Regions from separate parts of the Janthinobacterium algoris genome, predicted to be linked through region 2. Evidence: predicted binding sites of a transcription regulator. Region 2 holds the regulator's gene; the other holds the start of a gene.
The links. The regulator sigma-54, encoded in region 2, starts transcription at its own class of promoters, with help from an activator protein. The targets are predictions, from matches to a motif close to TGGCANGNAANCTGCTTT.
Positions count from the first base shown of each region.

Region 1: the regulator sigma-54 is predicted to act here: its motif matches at 2,788-2,805, upstream of ACQ4W7_RS12630 (PEP-CTERM sorting domain-containing protein).

Region 1 is NZ_JBNYXZ010000007.1:147,052-154,523, reverse strand. It holds gene ACQ4W7_RS12645 (phasin family protein) at 142-654, shown strand; gene ACQ4W7_RS12640 (KGG domain-containing protein) at 690-1,091, shown strand; gene ACQ4W7_RS12635 (YgjP-like metallopeptidase domain-containing protein) at 1,254-1,766, shown strand; gene ACQ4W7_RS12630 (PEP-CTERM sorting domain-containing protein) at 1,929-2,522, opposite strand; gene ACQ4W7_RS12625 (LOG family protein) at 2,848-3,393, opposite strand; gene ACQ4W7_RS12620 (tetratricopeptide repeat protein) at 3,405-4,178, opposite strand; gene ACQ4W7_RS12615 (TetR/AcrR family transcriptional regulator) at 4,220-4,891, opposite strand; gene ACQ4W7_RS12610 (phasin family protein) at 5,031-5,636, opposite strand; gene ACQ4W7_RS12605 (EAL domain-containing protein) at 5,772-7,472, opposite strand, start outside.
Region 2 is NZ_JBNYXZ010000010.1:187,384-194,855, forward strand. It holds gene ACQ4W7_RS16755 (enoyl-CoA hydratase/isomerase family protein) at 1-971, opposite strand, end outside; gene hpf (ribosome hibernation-promoting factor, HPF/YfiA family) at 1,229-1,588, opposite strand; gene ACQ4W7_RS16765 (RNA polymerase factor sigma-54) at 1,658-3,136, opposite strand; gene lptB (LPS export ABC transporter ATP-binding protein) at 3,141-3,896, opposite strand; gene lptA (lipopolysaccharide transport periplasmic protein LptA) at 3,896-4,477, opposite strand; gene lptC (LPS export ABC transporter periplasmic protein LptC) at 4,503-5,114, opposite strand; gene ACQ4W7_RS16785 (KdsC family phosphatase) at 5,160-5,693, opposite strand; gene ACQ4W7_RS16790 (KpsF/GutQ family sugar-phosphate isomerase) at 5,693-6,703, opposite strand; gene ACQ4W7_RS16795 (cation:proton antiporter domain-containing protein) at 6,812-7,472, shown strand, end outside.

The DNA.
Region 1 (7,472 bases), on a different contig from region 2:
CCAAGCGCCATTCTCGCGCCAAACCGGCATCCGGCGTGGAACCTGGCACGCCATCTGGCGTCTATCTCTTTGCTTGTTTCAGCACACGTCGCATCCGGTACACCGGGTGTTTCTCGGACCAGATTTTCATTGAGGTAGAACATGTTCACCAACAGTATCCCCCAAAGTCTCAGCCCCGCCCTGAAGTCCCACCTGGAGACCCAGTGCAATTTCGCCACAGAACTATCGCGCAAACTGTTCGATACGACGCAGCAATTGGGCGAGCTGCATCTGCGGCTGGCGCAAGACCTGCTACAGGAATGGAACAGCGCCAGCCAGCAACTGCTGTGCGCGCGCGACGCGGGCGAGTTCATGTCGCTGGCCGCTGCCCAGGTGCAGCCGGGCAGCAACAAGCTACGCCAGTACCAGCAGCAACTCGGCAACCTCGTCGCCAGCGCCCATGTCGAGATGAACCGCACGGCAGAGAACCACCTGCCCGAAGCCAGCCGTACAGCCGTGGCTTTCGCCGATGAAGTGGTACGCAAGACGGCCGAAGAAACGGAAAAAGCCACACAGCGCCAGCGTGAAATCATCGAAAAAATGCACGCCACGGGACGCCACGATGGTGCAGGCCGCAGCCACGAGACCGGCAAGCAATCCGATCAGGCGCATTGAGCATCTGATTCCCACTCGACAGCAAGGAGAGCGACATGGCTAACAGTAATGAGCAGGGCAAAGGCGCTGGCAACACCCAGAAAGCCAGCGAATCGGGCAACGCCAAAGGCACAAGCAAACGCGGTTTCGCCGCCATGAACGAAGAGCAGCAACGCGAAATTGCCAGCAAGGGCGGTCAGGCAGCCCATCAAAAGGGCACGGCGCATGAATTCGACTCGGAAGAGGCACGCCGGGCCGGGCAAAAAGGTGGTGAAGCCGTCAGCCGCAACCGCGAACACATGGCGGAAATCGGCAGAAAAGGTGGCGAAAGCCGACAATCGGCCCAGCGCGCCAATGAAAGCCGCAACAGTAGCACGGCACGCAGCGGCAGCGCCGAGCAGCAAGCCAGGGCGAGCCGGCAAGGCAGCAAGGACGAGGACGAGGACGACAGGGGCTAGGGCTAGGGCTAGGACTGACCAGGCTGACCTGCGCGCGCCGCTTGACGGTGGCACGGGGCGCGCGCAGGCGGCCCCGTGAAGGGTTGGCACAGCGCGGGGCGCAGCGGTATGGTACATTCTCGCCTTACTGACACCTCCGCGCCCCACCCCGCCCGCCCCCGCATGCAGCCATCCCTGAAATACCTGAGCGCCTATTCCGAACAAACGCAAGCGCAAGTGCAACAACTGATCGCGCAAGACAAGCTGGGCGAAGTCCTGTTAAAACGCTACCCGAACGCGCACGATGTGCGCAACGACAAAGCGCTGTACCAGTACGTGCAAGACTTGAAGAATGAATTCCTGCGCAATGCCGAGCCCATCAACAAGGTGGCATTCGACAGCAAGATCCATGTGATCCAGCATGCGTTGGGCTTGCATACCTCGATCTCGCGCGTGCAAGGCGGCAAGCTCAAGGCCAAGCATGAAATCCGCGTGGCCACCATGTTCAAGGAAGTGCCGCTTGAATTCCTGCGCATGATCGCCGTACACGAACTGGCGCATGTGAAAGAAAAGCAACATGACAAGGCGTTCTACAAGCTGTGCACGTATATGGAACCGCAATACCACCAGTACGAATTCGACGTGCGCCTGTACCTGACGCAGCTCGACCTGTCGGGCCAGCGCCTGTGGTCGTGATGCGCTCCTAACAGAAGCCCCCAGCAGTTGCACCGGGGGCTCTGTTTGCGTGCGCCAGCCTGTCAGCATAGCAACCTGGTAACACTGGCGGCTTATACGTATGCGCATAGGCGCGTAGGCGCGTAGGCGCCGGCGTGGCCGGCACCCTGCTCAAGTTCAGGTTCAGGCGGCGTTCTTGCGGCGGCGCAGGAAGGCCAGCAGACCCAGTCCGCCCAGCAGCATGCCGTACGTGGCCGGTTCCGGCACGGCGCTCACACTGGCGGCGATATTATCGACCTGGAAGGTGTGCAAGGCGCCTTCCTTCCACGATGCCGACAACAGATTGTTGAAGCCCGTAAACGTGTAATCGCTGAAAGTATGGCTGCCATCGAGACTGAAGGTCTGGGTCACCGTGCCGCCGCCTACCTGACGGCCGATGAACGTCACGTCGTAGGAGCCAGGCAAGCTCACGAAGTCCGCCAGGCTGATCGAGCTCAGCGAGAAGGCTGCGCCGTCGGTGCGGCTCATGGTTGTTCTCGACAAGAATGTGGCACCAAGGCCCGCCGAACCCGCATAGGCAAAATTGCTTTGATGCGCAGAACTCAACAGGCCCAAGAAGCTGCTGTCGAAATCGTAGCCGCCTTCGGAATAGGAGTTGAAGACGGAACCGAAGATGCCGGGGTGTTCCAGCGCATCGAAGCCGATGGTGGTGGTTTGTGCGTGGGCGCCGCCAGCGGCGAGAAGGGCGGCGACAGCGGTCGCCCGCAAGAGGGTCATAGGTTTCAAAATAGCATCCTTTCGAGATGATGAAGTAGCGTGGCTGTGGCAACTTGAAGCAGATCGGCACCTTTTTTTGGGAGTCTGTACAACACTCGTCGGTGTCCGATATTCCTAACTTTTGAACAATGCCAGTAGACCACACTCATGCATAAAATGCATTTTCATTTTCAAAAAAACATGCCAAATAAAAAATATTGTAGCTATATTTTTATTAATTGATTTGTTGAGCTTAATCAATTTTCCCGTGCAGAAATAAAAAAGCCATGCACTTTCCAGGGCATGGCTGTATTGCATTGCATTGCATTACATTGCATTGACGACGCTAGGGCGCGCACTCCTTCAGGCGCTGCACCAGCGCCGCAGGATCGGCTTCGGCGTTCAGGAAAGCCGCGTGCTGCGGGCGGATGAAGCCCTGCTCCCTGCCATTTTCCACGAAGGCCAGCAAGCCATCATAAAAACGGTCCACATTGAGCAAGCCGATGGGCTTGGCGTGCAAGCCCAGCTGGGCCCACGTGAGCATCTCGAACAACTCTTCCAGGGTGCCATAGCCGCCGGGCATGGCGATGAAGGCATCGGACAGGCTGGCCATCATCGCCTTGCGCTCATGCATGTCCTTCACGATGAACTGGCGCGTCAAGCCCGTGTGGCCCACTTCGCGTTCGACCAGCTGGGTGGGGATCACACCCGTTACCTCGCCGCCCAGGCGCAGCACTTCATCGGCGATCACGCCCATCAGGCCAACCTTGCCGCCGCCATACACCAGTGAAATATTTTCTGCCACCAGCACACGCGCCAATTCACGCGCCGCCACGGCATAGTCCGGCGAGACGCCCGCGTTGGCGCCACAGTACACACATAAAGCCTTGATCACAGTAATCCTTATCCTTTCAATTCATCGATCGCCGCCTCGACCTCGAGGCGTTCCTTGGCGTCCAATGCCACGCAGTCGGCCGCCTTTTCATACAGGGCCAGCGCTTCCGCCAGCTTTTTCTTTCCGTCGAGCATGTTCAAAGCGCGCGCATATTCGCTGTGCGCCAGCGCCGAATAGGGCGTCAGGGCCAGCGCCGTCTTGAAATGCTGGTAGCCGTCTTCCTTGTTGGCGCCGTAGGTCAGGCTGCCGATCATGGCGCCGACCTTGTCGATAATTTCCGTATGATAAATCCCAAACGCGATATGCGCTTCCGCATGCATGGGCGCCACCGTCATCGTGCGGTCCAGGCTGTTGCGCACGCGCGCGCCCATGCCCTGCGCCAGTGCCTTGACGACGGACGTGCCCAGCGCGTAGCGGCCCAGGCTGTAGGCATGCCAGTAGTAGCCGGCCGGGTTGTCCGGCTGCTCGCTCTGCTGACGCTCGCAGCGCTCCGCCACTTCTTCGTACATGTCGAGTTTCTGGCTGTCGTTCACTTCCAGGTGCGTGGCGTAAATGCAGGTCGCCTTGTGCGCCACCGCATAGCCGGGCACGCCAACGGCCAGACCCAGCTTCGCGGCGCGCTCGAAGTCGCCCGCATGGAAGGCCAGCCAGGCCTGCACCAATGCAGAGTGCGTAGGCAAAGGCTCCACATCGCCCGCATGCAGGCGCGCCCAGGCCGCCTCCAGAGTGTGCGGCGTGTAGACATATGCCGCGTCCGGATAGGGAAATTGTTTCCAAGCCATACATGTCTCCTGTAATTAACGACATGGCGCCAGCAGCCGCGTCAGTCATTCTTGAGTTTGGTCACATACTCTTCCGACAGTTTGCGAAACAGCAAATGCGTTTCATTGCGTAAATACGGTCCGATCAGGGACAGCACCTGGTAGCAGCCACGCGCCAGCGCATCGGACATCGATTGCTGCTCGCTGTACTTGCGCGGGTTGCGCACATATTCATACGACAGCCAGTAGGTGGCAACGACCACCATATTCGTCGCCATCGCAGCGACTTCCATGTCCGACGCTTCGAGCGACTGTTCGCTGCGCAAATCTTCGCACAGCTGCGTGGCCACCTTGATCTTGTGCGCCAGGATCAGCTTGAAGTGCAGTTCCAGCTTGCGGTTGCGCGACAGCAAATCATTGAGGTCGCGATAGAAAAAGCGGTAGCGCCAGATCAGTTCGAACATCAGGTGCAAATACAGCCAGACATCCTCGATATTCGAACGGCGCCCGTCAGGCACGGTCAGGATGCGTTCGATTTCCGCCTCGAACTGGACGAAGATCGAATTGACGATGTCGTCCTTGTTACGGAAGTGGTAATACAGATTTCCCGGCGAAATGTTCATCTCTTCCGCAATCACGGTCGTCGTGATATTCGGCTCACCAAACTCATTGAACAGGCGCAGCGACAACTCCAGGATGCGTTCGCGGGTACGGCGTGGTGCTTTTTGTAGCATGGCGGGCAATCTCTCTGTGTTCTGCCGCAAGCATACCACCTAAGATAGCCGTAATGAAACACTCGGCCCCACGGCGCCGGCGAAAAACGCAAGCAAAAAAAAAGCCTGCGCGAGCAGGCTGGAGGCATGCTGCACCAACTCAGGCCGGCGCCGCTTTTTTCTTCGCCGCCGCGCTCGCAGCAGGCTTGCTCACTGGCTTGCTCGCTGAATTGCTCACTGGCTTGGCTGCGGCGCGCGGCGCGGCCCTGGCTACCGGCTTGGCCGGTGACCTGGCGACGGCTGCTTTCGGCGCGGCTTTCGGCGCCGCCTTCACGGCGGGCTTAGCCACAGCCTTCGGTTTGGGCGCCGGCGCGGCCTTGGCCGACAGCGTCGCCACCTGCACGCTCAAGGCATCGATCTTGGCGTGCAGCGCGGCGATATCGTTTTGCATCGGCACGCCGATGGTGGCCAGGGCGCGCGCGACGCGCTCTTCAAACACTTGCTCGAGCTTGTCCCAGGAACCGCTGGCCTGCTTGCCCACGCCATCGGCCAGTTTGCCGACGCTATCGCTGACATCGGCCACCTTGTCTTCGGCGCGCTTCTGGAATTCCGTGCCTTCCTTCACCAGCTTGGAAAACACGCGCCCGCCCTCTTCCTGCGCCTTGGCGAAGGCACCCAGGCCCGCTTGCCAGATCTGCTGCGCGGACGAGCGCACGGCGCTCGCCAATTCCTTGTCTTCCGTCAACTCCTTCAATTTCTTCACCATCGCCCGCTCCCGTCATATGAAAGCCCATGCCACTTCATGGATGCTTTTTATTCTAGAGAGCAAAACTAGAGACGGGAGTCTAATTCGATAGAAAGCTGCTTCTAAACGTGCGCTGGCGCACGCAGTGGCAAGCACCTAGGCCGCCACTTTCACCGGGCCATGCAGCAGTTTGTGCAGGCGGAAGCCTTCGCGGATATTCTCGCGCAGCACGGCGCCTTTCCACGGCTTGGTATAGAAACGGTCGATGGCGCCACGATTGATGGCCGCCATGATGGGGGTCAGGTCGGCAAAGGCGGACAACATGATGCGGAAGGTGTCGGGGCACAGGTGCTTGACCCGCTCCATGAATTCGGTGCCGCTCATGAGCGGCATGCACTGGTCGCACAGAATCACCTGCACCTTGTGGCGCGCCAGGATGTCGAAACCCTCGGCGGCCGTCTGCGCCGTGAGGATGCGGTAGCCGTCCTGCGCCAGGAAGTCGCTGAGTACGTCGAGCATGAAGACATCGTCGTCGACGATCAGCAAAGTCTGCTGCTCTTCGCCATCGGCCTCCTGGGGCGCTTGCAGCTGCTTGCCTTTCATCAGCATCTGCTCGAATTCGTCCTGCGGCACGGGGCGGCTGAAATAATAGCCCTGCATCTCGTCGCAGCCGTGGCGCCGCAGGTAGGCCAGTTGCGCATCGTTTTCCACGCCTTCGGCGATCACTTCCAGCTTCATGCTGTGCGCCATGCTGATGATGGCCAGCACGATGGCCGCGTCATCCGGATTGCTGGTCACTTCGCGCACGAAGGCGATGTCGATCTTCAGCTTGTCGATGGGGAAGCGCTTCAGATAGGCCAGGCTGGAATAGCCGGTGCCGAAATCGTCGATGGAAATCTGGATGCCCAGCGCCTTCAGGTTGCGCAGCACGGCGATGGTTTCCTCGGCGTTCGACATCAGCGAGCTTTCCGTCAGCTCCAGTTCCAGCAGGTCGGGCGCGATATCGTACTTGCTGATCGCCCTGAGCACCTCTTCTTCCAAGCCGCCGACGAAAAACTGGATGCCCGACACATTCACGGACAGGTGCACGGGACCGATGCTGCTGGCGCCCCACTCGCTGATCTTCTTGCAGGCCTCGTCAAGCACCCAGTTACCGACCCGTACGATCAGCCCCGTTTCTTCCAGCAGGGGGATGAACAGGGCCGGCGAAACCATGCCGAGGCCGGGGCGGCGCCAGCGTATCAGCGCCTCGGCGCCGCTGATGCGTCCCGAGATGATATTCACCTTGGGCTGGAAAAACAGCACGAATTCCTCGTTGTCGATGGCGCGCCGCAGGGCATTTTCCAGGTCCAGCCGCGCCATCGATTGCGCATTCATTTCCGCCGTGAAGAAGCGGAAGGCATCGCGCCCGGCCTCCTTGGCGCGGTACATGGCCGTGTCGGCGTATTGAATCAGCGTGTCCGCATCGACGCCGTCTTCGGGGAACACTGAAATGCCGATACTGACTGTCACCGTCACCTCGTGCCCCAGCAAGTCGAAGGGCTTGCGCATCGCTTCGCGGATCTTGTCGACCACGCCCACGGCATGCTGGGCACCCTCGGGCAGCACCAGGATGGTGGCAAACTCATCGCCGCCAAAGCGGCCGATGGTATCGCGCACGCGCAGGCAATCAACCAGGCGACTGGAAAACTGGCGCAGCAGGTCGTCGCCGAGGGTATGGCCCAGGGTGTCGTTGATATTCTTGAAGCGGTCGATGTCCATGAACAGCACGGCCACGGCCCATTGGTGTTCGGCCGCCTGGGCCAGCGAATGTGTCAGCGAGGCGTAAAACTGGCTGCGGTTCGGCAAGCCTGTCAA
Region 2 (7,472 bases):
TCCTTGTCGACCACCAGCGCGCGCACGCCCTCGATCACTTCGCCATGCTCGAAATTGTGGCGTACCACCGTGCGCTCCATGCGCAGGCAATCGGCCAGACCCAGGTGGGCGCCCCGCTGCAGCAATTCCAGGGTCACCGACATCATCAGCGGCGAACGCAGACGCATGGCCGCCAAGGCCTTGCTGGCGAACACGCTGTCATCCTGCGCCAGCGAAGCCATGATGGCGGCAACAGAAGGGGCGCCGAAATGGCGGTCCAGCGCCGCGCGCGCCGCGGCCAAGACAGAAGCGCCCGCCTCGGCCTGGAACGGTGCCGCCAGCGCCTTGATGGCCACCGGCAAGGCCTCACCCGGCGTCGATTCGAACAGGTCCAACAGCGCCCCCATGTGCGCCTCAGGCAGGTACACATCGGCCAGGCCCGTGTACAGGGCATCGGCCGCGTTGATCGTCAAACCCGTCAAGCCCAGGTACAGGCCCAGCTGGCCCGCCAGGCGGGAAAGAAAATAGCTGCCGCCCACGTCCGGGAACAAGCCAATATTGACTTCCGGCATGGCCATGCGCGTGCGGCCCGTGACGATGCGCAGGCGGTTGCCTGGCCCGGCTTGCGCCACGCCCATGCCGCCGCCCATCACCACGCCATCCAGCACGGCGATATACGGTTTCGGATAGAAATGAATTAAATGATTTAAGGCATATTCTTCCGTAAAGAAATCTTCCAGTTGGGCACTGCCGCCTTGCGGCGTGGCCAGGCCCGCATCGTAAAAGAAACGGATGTCGCCGCCGGCGCACAGGGCTTTTTCACTACTGGAACGGATCACGACGGCGTCCACCTGCGGATCGTAGCGCCAGGCCAGCAAAGCCGCGCTCAGCGCGCGCACCATGTCCAGCGACAAGGAATTCAAGGCTTTCGGGCGGTCGAGCACGATGTGGCCCGTGCGGTTGCGAATGGAGGTCTGGACGAAGTCGCTCATGGCAAAATGAAAAAAAGTGAGAACGGGAACATTCTAGCGCTTGCGAGGGGAATATTGCGTTTGACAGGTCCGGGCGCAAAAAAGGGCGCAATGTGCGCCCTTAGTTGATCACAACCGGTTCAAAGTCGCAGGCCGTAGAACACGTGGGAAAACCGTAGCGAGCGGATGTGAGTTGTGGCTGAGAAGCGGAGCTGTGCATATGCACAGTAAGCATCGGAGGCCGCAAATCGCGACGCGCAGTAGGTTTTTTGGTGTTCTTAGGCGGCGGCGAATTCTTCGTCCGAGTTGTCTGGCAGATGCTTGATCGCCTCTTTACCGTGCCCTTGCACTTTGGTTTTGTACTTCATCACTTGCCTGTCCAACTTGTCGATCAGGGTATCAATCGCGGCATACAGGTCTTGCCCCAGGCTTTCCACGTAGACGGTCTTGCCACTCAGACGCAGGTTGACTTCAGCCTTTTGACGTTTTTCTTTCTCTTTGAGGTTATCCACGGTCAGAATCACGGCAATATCGATGACTTGATCGAAATGACGTTTCACGCGTTCCAGCTTCGTTTGTACGTATTCACGGATGGCTGGTGTGACTTCGAGATGATGTCCGCTGATGGTGAGATTCATACACACTCCTAAAGATGATCGGGTTCGTGCGGTCCATCGACTCCGGCCCGCAGAGGAACCGAAAAAAACTTACAAACACTTACGCAGGCTCACTGGCGGAATTTTCAACGCTTCCCGGTATTTGGCAACAGTACGTCGCGCAATCACCATGCCTTGTTCCCCCAGCATGTCCGCAATCTTACTGTCGGATAAAGGATTTTTAGGGTCTTCTGCTCCTGTCAGTTGCACGATCAATGCCCGTATCGCCGTCGATGACGCTTCGCCCCCCGCTTCGGTGGCGACGTGGCTACCAAAGAAATATTTCAACTCAAACATGCCATGCGGGGTCAGCATGTACTTTTGAGTTGTTACCCGCGAGATAGTACTCTCGTGTAAACCCAGTGTATCAGCTATTTCACGGAGCACAAGGGGGCGCATGGCAACGGCCCCATGCGAGAAAAAGTTCTTTTGTCTTTCTACTATCGCCTGCGCCACGCGCAAGATCGTGTCAAAGCGCTGGCGCATATTCTTGATCAGCCACTTGGCTTCCTGCAACTGTGCGCCCATGGCGCCCTCACCTTTGCCCTGCTTGAGCAAGTTGGCGTACATGGCGTTGACGCGCAGGCGCGGCATGACGTCGTTGTTCAGGGTGACTTGCCAGCCATTGCGCGCGCGCTTGACGACGACGTCGGGCACCACGTAATCGGACACATCTGAGGCGAAGACGGCACCCGGATGCGGATTGCACTGGCGAATCACGGTCTGCGCTTCGCGCAAGTCTTCCTCGTCGCAATCGAGGGCTTTTTTCAGCTTGTTGAAATCGCGCTGGGCAAACCAGGCCAGGTGCTTTTCCACGATGACGAGGGCCATGCGCCGCGTCACCATGGCGATATGCGGCAAACGCTTGATTTGCAAGGCAAGGCATTCGGACGCATTGCGCGCGCCCACGCCGGGCGGATCGAAACTTTGCAGCAGGGACAAGGCCGTGCGCAACTCGTCGGCGTCGATTTCCAGCTCTTGCGGCAGGCGTGCCAGGATGTCGTCGAGCGACTCTTCCAGGTAGCCATTGTCGTCGAGCGCGTCAATGATCAGCTCGACCAGCGCGCGGTCGCGCAATTCGAGCACCGTCACGCGCATCTGCTCCATCAAATGTTCGCGCAGGGTGCAGTGATGGGCTTCAAGTTGCGGGCGCGAATCTTCGTCGTCGGGCGCCTTGCCCCGGCTCGCCTCGCTCCAATCGCTGTCGCCGCCATCCGCTGCGGCCGGGCTGTCGCCAGCCTCGCCATCAAAGGTCTCCGCTTCGGCCGGCGCTGCAGGCGCCTCCTGGCTTGGCGGCTGGGGCGGTGCATCGGCCGGCGCGGCCGTGGAACTCAAGGCGCCATCGGACAGCAGGCGCAGCGAACGGTCGAGCGGATCGTCGAGGCGCTCGAGCAAGGGATTGTCCGTCAGTAATTGCTCTAGTTCCTGGTGCAATTCCAGGGTAGACAATTGCAACAGGCGTATCGATTGCTGCAACTGCGGCGTCAGTGCCAGGTGCTGCGAAGTGCGCAGCTGCAATGATTGTTTCATTGGCTCACATGCGGAAGTGTTCGCCCAGATAGACCCGGCGTACCGACTCGTTCGCGATGATGTCGTCGGGGCGTCCTGACGCCAGCACCGAGCCCTGGTTAATAATGTAGGCACGGTCGCAGATACCCAGCGTCTCGCGCACATTATGATCGGTGATGAGGACGCCGATATTGCGCTCCTTCAAGAAGCGCACGATACGCTGGATCTCGATCACGGCGATGGGGTCGACACCGGCGAACGGCTCGTCGAGCAGCACGAAACGCGGGTCGGTGGCCAGCGCGCGGGCGATTTCCACGCGGCGCCGCTCGCCGCCCGACAGGGACAGCGCCTGGTTCTCGCGCAACTTTTCAATCTGCAAGTCGGCCAGCAATTTATCCAGGCGCTCCTCGATCTCGGCCTTCTTCAGGGGACGGCCTTCGACGGTCTGGATTTCCAGCACGGCGCGGATATTGTCTTCCACCGTCAGCTTGCGAAACACGGATGCTTCCTGCGGCAGATACGACAGGCCCATCTGCGCGCGGCGGTGGATCGGCAGGCGGGAAATGTCCACGCCGCTGATATCGATGCTGCCGCCGTCCGACGGCACCAGGCCGACGATCATGTAGAACGAGGTGGTCTTGCCGGCGCCGTTCGGACCCAATAGCCCGACCACTTCGCCGCATTCGACTTGCAGCGAAACATCATGTACGACTTGCCGCTTGCCATAGGTTTTTTGCAGCCCGCGAACGATCAGGGTGCTGCCGCAACGAGTATTGTCCATTATTTCTTTCCTGGCGCAGGCGTGGCCGGCGCTTTCTCCGCCGCCGGTGCCTTGGTCTTCGGCTGGATCACCATGCGCACGCTGCCGCCATCCGCGGTACTGGTGCCGCTGTCGGAGTTTTCCATCGCAAACACTTCCTTGCGGCTGTCATATGAGATGAAGGCGCCATTGGCCACGTCAGTGACTTTTGTGCCTTCCAGGCGCGTCAGCTTGGCTTTGGAAAACAGTTTCACCACTTCCGTCTTGTTGTCGTATTCCACGCGCTCCGCTTCGCCTTCGACCCACAGATCGCCCGCGCCATCGCGCTTCTGGCGGAAGGTGGCCAGCTTGCCGGGATCGGCCCAGAAGGTAATGAACTGGTAGCCTTGCGGATCTTCCGTGATCAGGGCCCGGCCCGCCTTCATGGTCAAAGTACCCTTGACCAGCACGACGTCGCCCGTCAGGGTACGCACCTGTTTGACGTCATCGACATGGCCGCTACGTGCCGTGATGACGGCTTCCTTCTCGGAATCGGCCTTCTCGGCATGCGCCACGCCCATCATGGCCAGAGAAAATACGGTCAACAGCAAGATGTTCTTCATAGTATGGTTTCCTTGTTTCATTCTGTCATTTTGCCGCCGCGGCCGGGCGCGGTTTCGGCGGGAGGACCATGCGCAGCGCATTCTGCACTTCCACCACGCCGGTAGCGTTATTGGCCTTCATGCCGATGCCATTGATGCGCGAGGCGCCCGTCAGGATATCGACGGGCACGTCCGTTTCCATTCTTTCCTCATCCGGGAACACCGTCAGCGCTTCCGTCTTGACTGTCAGTTTCTGCGCCTTCGGACTGGCCACGCGGTCGATCACGACATTGCGGTGCAGTTGCAGCCGGGTATTGTCCTGGTCGATATGCGCCAATTCCGCATTCATGTTCATCGGCGGCATGCCTGGCGTGAGCTTGCGTACGAAGGGCTGGTCGATATCGGATGAATCGTCCAGCGGATAATGCGTGAGCTTGGTGCCCGATACGATATAGCTGGGCTTGCCCGTCAAGTCCATGCGCACCAGGCTGAAATTGGTGATGAAATAGTCTGGCTCATCCAGATGCTTGCTGGCCGTGATGTCCTGGGCATTCTTGTTCATCACTTCCAACAGCCAAAAACTGCCCAGCGCAAAGACGACGGCCCCCAGCACGGTAAAAATCATGCGCCAGCGATGGGCGCCTCCTGGCTTACGCATAGGATTTCACTCTTTCAAATCTCACTGGCGGCATGGCAATGCGCCTCACTCCAGGAACGGCGCCATGACGCGCGCATAGTTGTCCTGGGCGCGCAGCAGGAATTCACAGATCTCGCGCACCGCGCCGCGGCCGCCGCCGGCCTGCGTCACATGGTGCGCCAGTCCCTGCACTTCCGGACGCCCGCCCGGCACGCTGACGGCAAAGCCCACGCGGCGCAGGATGGGCGCATCGATGACATCGTCGCCGATATAACCGCATTGCTCTTCCGTCAAGCCCGTCAGCGCCAGCAGTTCCCGAAACGGCGTCAGCTTGTCGTGGCCGCCCTGGTGCACATGGGTAATGCCCAGGTCTTGCGCGCGGCGCGCCGTGATGGCCGAGCGGCGCGCGCTGATGATGGCCGTCTGCACGCCCGATTCCTGCAGCAGCTTGATGCCCAGGCCATCATACACATTAAACGTTTTCATCATCTCGCCATCCGGGCCGAAATGCAGGCTGCCGTCGGTGAGCACGCCATCGACGTCAAAGATCATCAGTTTGACCTTGGCCGCGCGCGCCAAGTTGTCCGCTACGCTGTCCATCAGATCACCTTCGCTTGCGTCAGATCATGAATATGCAGGGCGCCCACCAGCTTGCCGTCGGCATCGACGACCAACATCTGGTTGATGCGGAACTGCTCCATCACGGCCACGGCGTCGACGGCCAGGCGCTCGGGCGCGATGCTGCGCGGCTGCGCATGCATGACGTCGCGGATCGCCACTTGCGTGAAATCCTGCACGCGCTCGAACATGCGGCGCAAGTCGCCATCGGTGAACACGCCCACAGGGCGGTCATTCGCATCGACGACGGCCGTCATGCCCATGCCCTTCTTCGTCATTTCTTCCAGCGCCTGCAGCAAGGACGCGTCCACGGCTACCTTGGGCACCCGTTCGCCGCTGCGCATGACGTCATGCACATGCGTCAGCAGGCGACGGCCCAGGGCGCCGCCAGGATGCGAGCGGGCGAAATCTTCTTCCTTGAAGCCGCGCAAGTCGAGCAAGGCCACGGCGATCGCATCGCCCAGGGCCAGGGTCACGGTGGTGCTGGCCGTCGGCGCCAGGTTCAGCGGACAGGCTTCTTTCTCAACAGAAATATCCAGGTGTACGTCGGCCAACTGGGCCAGGCTGGAGTTCGGTTTACCCGTCATGGAAATGAGCACGCCGCCCATACGCTTGACGACGGGCATGATGGCCATCAGTTCCGACGATTCGCCGGAGTACGATATGGCAATAAAAGCATCTTCCGAGGTGACCATGCCCAGGTCGCCATGGGCCGCTTCGGCCGGATGCACGAACAGGGCCGGGGTGCCGGTGGAAGCGAGGGTGGCGGCAATCTTGCGCGCGATATGGCCGGACTTGCCGATGCCGGAGACGACGACGCGTCCCTTGCATTGCAACAACATCGCCACGGCGCGGCCCACGCTGTCGTCCGTGGCCAGGCGCGTGTGCAGCGCAACGATGGCGTCGGACTCGATCTGCAAGGTGGTACGGGCCAGCGCGACGGCGCGCTCGGTCGTCACTTGCATGTCAATTCGATCAAAAGCTTTCAGCATTGTTTTTTCATGGGTTACACTCATGCCCAAAGTATAAACGAATTAGGAAAGCAAAAAACTTGCCAGTCACAACAAACAACGATTTCCATTGACCGTACCGGGCAACCCATGTTTTCCTCGCTTGAACTGACCCTGATGTTACTCGGCAGCGCCGTGCTGGGCGTGGTCGCTTTCAGAATGTTGCATTTGCCGCCCATGCTGGGCTACCTGGCCGTCGGCATCGTCATCGGCCCCCACGCGCTGGGCCTGGCAGCGGAAAACGAGGCCAGCCACACCCTGGCCGAGTTCGGCGTCGTCTTCCTGATGTTTTCCATCGGGCTCGAATTCTCTCTGCCCAGGTTCCTCGCCATGCGGCGCATCGTCTTCGGCCTTGGCATGGCGCAGGTGGTCACCACCATCGTCGCCACCGTCGTCTTCGGCTGGTTCGTCGGGCGCTACCTGTCCGCCTACATCCACCTGAGCTGGCAAGCCGCCTTCGCCCTGGGTGGCGCGCTGGCCATGTCGTCGACGGCCATCGTCTCGAAAATGCTCACGGAACGGCTGGAGCTGGAAAGCGAACACGGCCGCAAGATCATCGGCATCCTGCTGTTCCAGGACTTGGCCGTGGTGCCCCTGCTGATCCTGATTCCCGCCCTCACGCGCGATTCGGACAACCTGGCCGAAACCCTGGCCTGGGCGGGCGGCAAGGCCTTGGTCGTACTCATTTTGCTCTTGTTCATCGGCCAGAAGCTGGTGCGGGGCTGGCTGACCATCGTCGCCAAGCGCCGCT